One region of the Streptomyces subrutilus genome, then DNA from elsewhere that is predicted to be linked to it. Evidence: predicted binding sites of a transcription regulator. Region 1 holds the regulator's gene; the other holds the start of a gene.
The links. Region 1 encodes HspR, which represses chaperone genes until heat shock. Its sites were predicted from a motif close to TTGAGNNNNNNNNNCTCAA; they were not measured.
Positions count from the first base shown of each region.

Region 1 (4,405 bases):
GCGTACGGGATCGCGGTGGCGAGGTCGATGAACTGCCAGCCGGAGCGGTAGGCAGAGGCCATTTCGCGGCGGAACCCGCGGTCGTCGGGGGTCATGCGCCCGCGGACTTCCCACCCAGGCCCCAGCCGCTGTCGTCCTTGGGTACGACGGGCCCCCACCCGCTGTCGCCCTTGACGCTGCCCCAGCCGCTGTCGCTCACGCCGGTCGGACCGGCCCCCCAGCCGCTGTCGGCGGGCGCACTCGCCCAGCCCCCGGCCGCGAGCGAGATTCCACCGACAGCAGCAGCCGTAGAGAGAGCAATGGCAGCCACCGAGCGAAGCAATTTCTTGTACATGGTCGACGTTGTCCTCACTTGATGGATTCCTCTCCCCCGCATCTCAGACGATGACTGATCGAGCCACGCCATTGCCACCGTGGCGATGCATCATGTTCCTGTACATGCAGGACCCTGGGGGTGGGAGATTTGCCGAGTATGCGCATAAACCAGACACATCCCCATGCTGTGACGGACCTGTGCGACCTCGGGGCCGAGCTGTACGCAAGTGCGCTCAGCTCGGGCCGAATCGCCCGCGAGGAGGTCGAGCAGACGCCCTGCCTGCTGGAATTCGCGCTGCTGCACCCTGATCCGGACGACGACAACTGGCTCCGCCCGGTTCCCCCCTCGGTGGCACTGGCCCAGCGCCTGCATCCGCTGGAACGGGAGATCCTGCACCGCAGGCGGTCCTCCATCGCGCTCACCGAAGCGTTTGAGCCATTCATGGCCATCAGTGCGCTGACGCCGGCGCCCACCCACGCGATCACCGTGCTGGAGGGATTCAACAGGATCAACGCGGCGCTCAACGTCGCCACCGCCGAGTGCCAGGCCGAAATGCTCACCATCCAGCCGGGCGGCGGGCGTTCCGAGAACATACTCAACCAGGCGATCGAGCGGGACCAGCCGCTCATCCGGCGCGGGGTCAGCATGCGGACCCTCTACCAGCACACCGTCCGGCACAGCCGCGGCACCATGGCGTACGTGGACCGCATGGCGAGCGGGAAGGTCGAGATCCGGACGTTGGAGGAGCTGGTCGAACGCCTCATCATCTGTGACGAATCGGTCGCTTTCATCCCGGCCAGCGACGACCAGCAGATCGCCCTGGAGCTCCGCCACCCGGCCCTCGTCCGCTACCTGATCCGCGTCTTCGAACAGCTCTGGCGCCGGGCCACCCCCCTCAACGAGCAGATCCCCTACGACCCGACGCCGTCCGGCATCTCGGGCGTCCAGCGCTCGATCGCCCAGCTGCTCGTCGAGGGCCACGTCGACGAGGCCATCGCCCGCCGCCTCGGCATGAACGTCCGCACCTGCCGCGCCCACATCGCCAAGCTGGCCACGGCCCTGGGCAGCGGCAGCCGCGCCCAACTCGGCTACCTGATAGCCCAGTCGGGCATCCTGGGCCGCGTCTCGGGCGCCCTGCCGGAGCCCCGGGACTGACGCGAAGGCCCCGCCCGGACGTTCCCGGGCGGGGCCTTCCGCGGTGCCGTCGCCGGCGCGGGCCGGTCAGTCCAGCGGGCGCTTCGGAGTCGGCCGCCAGACCACCAGGGCGTTGCCCGGCTGCGGGGCCTGGTACGGGACCAGGTCGCGGCGGTACGAGGCGTGGACCTGGGCCTCGCGCTGGCGTAGGACCGCGGCGGCGCCGTCGACCGCCGCCGAGAGCTCGGCCACCCGCTGCTGGAGCGCGGCGACCTGGTTCTCCAGTTCGATGATCCGCTTGATGCCCGCCAGGTTGATGCCCTCGTCCTGGGACAGCGCCTGCACCGTGCGGAGCAGTTCGATGTCCCGGGCCGAATAGCGCCGGCCGCGCCCGGCCGTGCGGCCCGGGGAGACCAGGCCGAGGCGGTCGTACTGGCGGAGGGTCTGCGGATGCAGGCCCGAGAGCTGGGCGGCCACCGAGATCACGTAGACCGGGGTCTCGTCCGTGAGCTGGTAGTGGCTCCTGCGGCGGCCGTCCATGTCATGCTCCCTTCGCGGACTCGAACAGCGCGGAGCGCGGGTCCTCGGACGCCGTCGCCTCGCGGTACGTCTCCAACGCCTCGCGGGCCTTGTCCGAGAGCTCGGTCGGTACCGCGACCTCCACCGTCACCAGCAGGTCCCCGCGGGTGCCGTCCTTGCGGACCGCGCCCTTTCCGCGGGCCCGCATCGTACGCCCGTTGGGAGTGCCCGGGGGCAGCTTTAGCGTGACCGACGGCCCGTTCAGCGTCGGAACCTTCACCTCGGCGCCCAGGGCGGCCTCCGCGAAGGTCACCGGCACGGTCACCGTGAGGTTGTCGTCCTTGCGGCCGAACACCGGGTGGGTGCCGACGTGCACGACCACGTACAGGTCGCCGCCCGGACCGCCCCGCTCGCCCGGTGCGCCCTTGCCGCGCAGCCGGATCCGCTGGCCGTCCGAGACGCCCGCCGGGATGCGGACCTGCATCGTGCGCGACGAGCGGGCGCGACCGCTGCCCTTGCACACGTCGCAGGGGGTCTCGGCGATCAGGCCGCGGCCCTTGCAGTCGGCGCAGGGGTCGGTCAGCGAGAAGCCGCCGCCGCTGCCCCGCGAGACCTGTCCGGTGCCGACGCAGGTCGGGCACACCCGAGGGGTGCCGTTCTTGTCGCCGGTGCCCGCGCAGGCCTTGCAGGGGGACTGCGAGGACATCCGGAGCGGGACCGTGGCCCCGTCCACCGCCTCCGTGAAGGAGAGGGTGACCTCCGACTCGATGTCCTGGCCGCGGCGCGGCTGGGCCCGGGTGCCCGGGCCCGCACCGGCGCCGCCGCGGTTGAACAGCCCGCCGAACACATCGCCCAGGCCGCCGCCGAAGCCGCCGCCCGCCGTGCCCTGCTGCTGCCCGCCGAAGAGGTCGCCGAGGTCGAAGTTGGTGAAGCCCCCGCCCCCGCCCGGCCCGGGGCGGAAGCCGCCGCCGTTGCCGAACAGGGCGCGGGCCTCGTCGTACTCCTTGCGCTTCTTCGGGTCGCCGAGGACGTCGTTCGCCTCGGAGACCTCCTTGAAGCGCTCCTCGGCCGAGGCGTCGCCCTTGTTGGCGTCCGGGTGGAACTCGCGGGCGAGCTTCCGGTACGCCTTCTTGATCTCGGCCTCGGTGGCGTCCTTCGGGACACCGAGGACCTTGTAGTAGTCCTTCTCGACGAAGTCCTTCGTGCTCATCCCCGGTGTCCCTCCTCCCGTACCGCTTCTTCCAGTGGTGCGTCAGCCCTTGTCGGGGGCATCCGCGTCCTTGTCCGACGGCGCTTCGCCCTCCGCCGGCTCGGACTTGGGGGCCGCGCCCGGCTGGGGCTCGGCCACCGCGACCCGCGCGGGACGGATCGTCCGCTCGCCGATCCGGTACCCGGGCTGCAGGATCGCCACGCAGGTCGTCTCGGTGACGTCCGGCGCGTACGAGTGCATCAGGGCCTCGTGGATCGTCGGGTCGAAGGGCTCGCCCTCCTTGCCGAACTGCTGCAGCCCCATCTTGGCCGCGACCGTCTCCAGCGACTCGGCCACCGACTTGAAGCCGCCGACCAGCTCGCCGTGCTCCCGCGCCCGGCCGATGTCGTCCAGGGTCGGGAGCAGCTCGCTCAGGAGGGACGCGACCGCGATCTCCTTGACGGTGACCCGGTCCCGGTCGACCCGGCGACGGTAGTTCTGGTACTCCGCCTGGAGCCGCTGGAGGTCCGCCGTGCGCTCGGAGAGCGCCGTACGGGACTGGTCCAGCTGCGCCAGCAGCGCGGTCTCCTGGCCGACGGACTCCGCTTCGCCCGCGGCCGGGGCCGCCTCCTCCTTGGCGGAGTCGGCGGCCTTCGGCTCATCGGGCGTGCCGTCGGCGGGGACTTCGGGCTTCTCGTCGAATCCCGGGGTCTCCTCCGACATCAGGCAGCGCCGCCCTTCGGCTTCTCGTCGTCGACGATCTCGGCGTCGACGACGTCGTCGTCGGCCTTGGCCTGGCCCGCGTCACCGGCAGCGGCGCCAGCGGCACCCTGCGCGGCCTGCGCGTCGGCGTAGATCGCCTGGCCGAGCTTCTGGCTGACCGCGGCGAGCTTCTCCGTCGCGGTGCGGATCTCGGCGGTGTCCTCGCCCTTCAGGGTCTCCTTGAGCTCGGAGACGGCCGTCTCGACCTCGGTCTTGACGTCGGCCGGGACCTTGTCCTCGTTGTCCTTGACGAACTTCTCCGTCTGGTAGACGAGCTGCTCGCCCTGGTTGCGGGACTCGGCGGCCTCCTTGCGGCGCAGGTCCTCGTCCGCGTACTGCTCCGCCTCCTGGCGCATGCGGTCGACCTCGTCCTTGCCGAGCGAAGAGCCGCCGGTGACGGTCATCTTCTGCTCCTTGCCCGTGCCGAGGTCCTTGGCCGTGACGTGCATGATGCCGTTCGCGTCGATGTCGAAGGAGACCTCGAT
Region 1 covers NZ_CP023701.1:3,622,141-3,626,545, forward strand. The annotation lists gene CP968_RS15820 (Rieske (2Fe-2S) protein) at 1-95, opposite strand, end outside; gene CP968_RS15825 (helix-turn-helix transcriptional regulator) at 473-1,471, shown strand; gene CP968_RS15830 (heat shock protein transcriptional repressor HspR) at 1,538-1,990, opposite strand; gene dnaJ (molecular chaperone DnaJ) at 1,992-3,179, opposite strand; gene grpE (nucleotide exchange factor GrpE) at 3,222-3,881, opposite strand; gene dnaK (molecular chaperone DnaK) at 3,881-4,405, opposite strand, start outside.

Region 2 (4,405 bases), 960 kb from region 1:
CAGGAAGCTCAGCGCGATCTGCGCCGACTCCTTCATGACGTCGCCCAGCTGACCGGTGAGGGTGAGCCCGGCGGCGCCCGTCTCCGGGTCGGCCAGGGAGGCCTCCACGAAGAGCACGTCGCCGCCGGCGCCGGTCACCGCGAGGCCGGTGGCCACGCCGGGGACGGCGGTGCGCCGCTCGGCCGGGTCCTGGGCCGACTCCGGCACGTGGTGCGGGCGTCCGACGAGGGCGCGCAGGTCGTCCGCGCCGATGGCGAGGGGCAGTTCCCGTTCGCCCAGCTCGTGCTGGGAGGCCACCTTGCGCAGCAGGCGCGCCAGGGAGCGCTCCAGGGCGCGCACGCCGGCCTCACGGGTGTACTCGCCGGCCAGCCTGCGCAGCGCCGGCTCCTCCAGGACGACCTCGTCGGCGCCGAGCCCCGCGCGCTCCAGCTGCCGGGGCAGCAGGTGGTCGCGGGCGATGACGACCTTCTCGTCCTCGGTGTAGCCGTCGAGCCGGACGATCTCCATCCGGTCGGCGAGCGCCTCCGGGATGGCCTCCAGCACGTTGGCGGTGGCCAGGAAGACCACGTCGCTGAGGTCGAGTTCGACCTCCAGGTAGTGGTCGCGGAAGGTGTGGTTCTGGGCCGGGTCCAGGACCTCCAGCAGGGCGGCCGCGGGGTCGCCGCGGAAGTCGGAGCCCACCTTGTCGATCTCGTCGAGCAGGACCACCGGGTTCATGGAACCGGCCTCCTTGATGGCCCGTACGATCCGGCCCGGCAGGGCGCCCACGTAGGTCCGGCGGTGTCCGCGCACCTCGGCCTCGTCCCGTACGCCGCCGAGGGCGACGCGGACGAAGCTGCGGCCCATGGCGTGCGCGACGGACTCGCCGAGGGAGGTCTTGCCGACTCCGGGCGGTCCGACGAGGGCCAGCACGGCGCCGCCGCGGCGTCCGCCGATGACGCCCATCCCGCGCTCGCCGCGCCGCTTGCGCACGGCGAGGTACTCGGTGATGCGGTCCTTCACGTCGGCCAGTCCGGCGTGCTCGGCGTCGAGCACGGCGCGGGCGCCGCGGATGTCGTAGGCGTCCTCGGTCCGCTCGTTCCAGGGCAGTTCGAGGACGGTGTCGAGCCAGGTCCGGATCCAGGAGCCCTCGGGGCTCTGGTCGCTGGACCGCTCCAGCTTCTCGACCTCCTTGAGGGCGGCCTCGCGCACCTTCTCGGGGAGGTCGGCGGCCTCGACGCGGGCGCGGTAGTCGTCGGACTCCTCGCCGTCCTTCTCGCCGTTCAGCTCGCGCAGTTCCTTGCGCACGGCCTCCAGCTGGCGGCGCAGCAGGAACTCGCGCTGCTGCTTGTCGACGCCGTCCTGGACGTCCTTGGCGATGGACTCGGCGACGTCCTGTTCGGCGAGGTGGTCGGAGAGCGCCCTGACGGCCAGCCGCAGGCGGGCGACGGGGTCGGCGGTCTCCAGCAGCTCGACCTTCTGGGCGAGGGTGAGGAAGGGCGAGTAGCCCGAGTTGTCGGCGAGGGCGGAGACGCCCTCGATCTGCTGGACCCGGTCGACGACCTGCCAGGCCCCGCGCTTCTTGAGCCAGGTGGTGGCCAGCGCCTTGTACTCGGTGACGAGCTCGGTGACCGCTCCGGGCAGCGGGTCGGGCACCTCCTCGTCCACGGTCTCGCCCTCGACCCACAGGGCGGCGCCGGGCCCGGTGGTCCCGGCCCCGATGCGGACCCGGCCGCGGCCGCGGATGAGGGCGCCCGGGTCTCCGTCGGAGAGCCGTCCGACCTGCTCCACGGTGCCGAGCACGCCGGTCCCGGCGTACGTGCCGTCGATCCGCGGCACGAGCAGCACCTGGGGCTTGCCGGTGCCCGCCGCGGCCTGGGCCGCTTCCACGGCGCCGCGCACCTCGGCGTCGGACAGGTCGAGCGGTACGACCATTCCGGGCAGCACGACCTCGTCGTCGAGCGGCAGCACGGGCAGGGTGAGCGTTGCGGGCGTCGAAGCCATGATCTTCCCTCCGGCAGTGAAGTTGAGCTATGCCGACTCAATGCACCCGCGCCGCCCGATGTTCCCCGACGGGCGTTCGCCCGGGGCGAACGCCCGCCGGCCGCGTCACCCACCTGCCCGAACACCACACCTAGGGGGCGAGTCCGTCCTCCCGCAGGCCCGCGAGGACGGCCGCGCCGAGGGCCTGGACCGCGGAGAGCGGGCGGACCATCACGGTCATCTCGTCGATCCGGCCCTCGTCGTCGAAATGGAACAGGTCGATGCCGTGGACCTGCCGCCCGCCGATCCCCGCCCGGAAGACGAGGCCGTGCGCCGGCGCCTCCTTCCCGTCCGCCCCGGTCTCGTCGGCCCCCTCCAGGGCGCCGACGTAACGGAAGTCCTCGAAGGTGCGCAGCAGGACGCCGAGCAGCCCGAGCACCTCGGCCTTCCCCTCGAAGGGGACGAACTTGACCGGGCTGTGCAGGCGGACCCCCTCGGTGAACAGCTCCGACAGCGCGGCGTGGTCGCGCGCCTCGACGGCGGCGCGGAAGCGTGCGGCGGTCTCCATGGCCTGATCCCCTCCCCATACTCATCAATATGACTAGTCTTATTCTTGAGTACGCTGCGCGCCCGGACAAGGGTGCGTACGGGACGAGAGAAGAGGGGGCGGGCCATGGCCCTGCGGCACGCCGTGCTGGCGGCCCTGCTGAGCGGTGAGTTCAGCGGCTACGAACTGGCCAAGTCCTTCGACCTGGGCGTCGCGAACTTCTGGCACGCCCTCCCCCAGCAGCTCTACGCGGAACTGGCCGGGCTGGAGAAGGACGGGCTGGTCACGGGGCGGCAGGTGGTCCAGGAGACCCGACCCAACAAGCGGCTCTTCCGCGTCACCGACGCCGGTCTGCGGGAGCTGGAGCGGTTCGCGGCGCCGCCGTCGAAGCCGTCGTTCATCCGGGACGACCTGCTGGTGAAGGTGCAGGCGGTCGACCGCGTCGGGGCCGGACCGGTGATCGACCAGCTGGAGGAGCGGGCGGCGGCGGCCGCGGCCAAGATCGACCTGCTCGGCAGGATGCTGCTGCGGATGCGCGGGGCCGCGACCGAGGAGGAGTTCCTGCTCGGCGGCGAGCCCGTGGGCCCGTACCTGACCTGCCTGCGCGGTCTGGCCTTCGAGGAGGGGCACCGGGACTGGTGCCTGCGCACGGCCGGGATCCTGCGGAACCGGGAGGCGCTCCGTGCGACCCGGTGACGCGGCTGCGGACGGCGGCCCGCAGGCCGGGGGCACGGCGGGCGGCGGCACGGCGGGCGGGGGCACGGCGGGCGGCGGCACGGCGGGCGGCGGCACGGCGGGCGGCGGCACGGCGGGCGGCGGCACGGCGGGCGGCGGCACGGCGGGCGGCGGCGTGCGCGGCGCCCGCGCGGAGACCGGCGGCGCGGACCGGCGCGGCCACCTCCGGTACGTGGCCCTCGGCGACAGCCACACCGAAGGGGTCGGCGACGGCGACGACACGACCGGGCTGCGCGGCTGGGCCGACCGGCTCGCGGAGCTGATCGCGGCCGCCGAGCCGACGGCGCGCTACGCCAACCTGGCCGTGCGCGGCCGGCTCGCCCACCAGGTCCGCGCCGGGCAGCTGGCGCCCGCCCTGGCCCTGCGGCCCGATCTGGCCACGGTCGTCGCGGGGGTCAACGACGTGCTGCGGCCGCGGTTCGACGCGGGGCGGGTCGCGGGGGAGGTGGAGGCGATGTTCGCCGCGCTGACCGGCGCCGGGACCCACGTGGTCACCCTCGCCTTCCCCGACCTCGGGCGGATCGCACCGCTGGCCCGGCCCCTCGCGCCGCGCCTGACCGAGCTCGACGCCCGGATCCGCGCCGCGGCCGCCCGCCACGGCGTCACGGTCGTCGACACCTCCGGGCACGCCGTCAGCACCGACCCGCGGCTGTGGACCGCGGACCGGCTGCACGCCAGTCCCCTGGGGCACGAGCGGATCGCCGCTGCGGTGGCCGAGGCCCTGGGGCTGCCCGGCAGCGGCGACGCCTGGACCCGGCCGCTGCCGCCCCGGCCGCTGCCCGGAGGCCCGGAGGCGCTGGCGGCGGAACTGCGCTGGGCGGCCGCGTTCCTGGGCCCCTGGCTGGGCCGCCGGCTGCGCGGCCGCTCCTCGGGCGACGGCCGCACGGCCAAGCGCCCGCTCCTGACGGGCGCGGCCGCCGCGCGGGAAGCCCCCTAGCCGGCCGAGACGCGGACGTCGCCGGAGGTGGTCTTCACGGACAGCCGGGAGGCGGCCGCGTCGTCGGTGGGCACGGTGACCTCGCGGGAGCCCGAGGTGGTGGAGACCGCGACCCGGTAGGGGGCGCGCGGGACCTTCAGGGTGACCTCGCCCGAGGTGCTCTCCGTCCGGACCGCGTCCGGGGTCCGCGCGAAGTCCAGGCCGGTGTCGCCCGAGGCCGATCG
Region 2 covers NZ_CP023701.1:2,664,167-2,668,571, forward strand. The annotation lists gene lon (endopeptidase La) at 1-1,983, opposite strand, end outside; gene CP968_RS11295 (nuclear transport factor 2 family protein) at 2,114-2,530, opposite strand; gene CP968_RS11300 (PadR family transcriptional regulator) at 2,636-3,205, shown strand; gene CP968_RS11305 (SGNH/GDSL hydrolase family protein) at 3,360-4,181, shown strand; gene CP968_RS11310 (DUF4097 family beta strand repeat-containing protein) at 4,178-4,405, opposite strand, start outside.
Region 2: a site for HspR is predicted at 2,006-2,024, ahead of lon (endopeptidase La). Genes of this name have one in related genera too.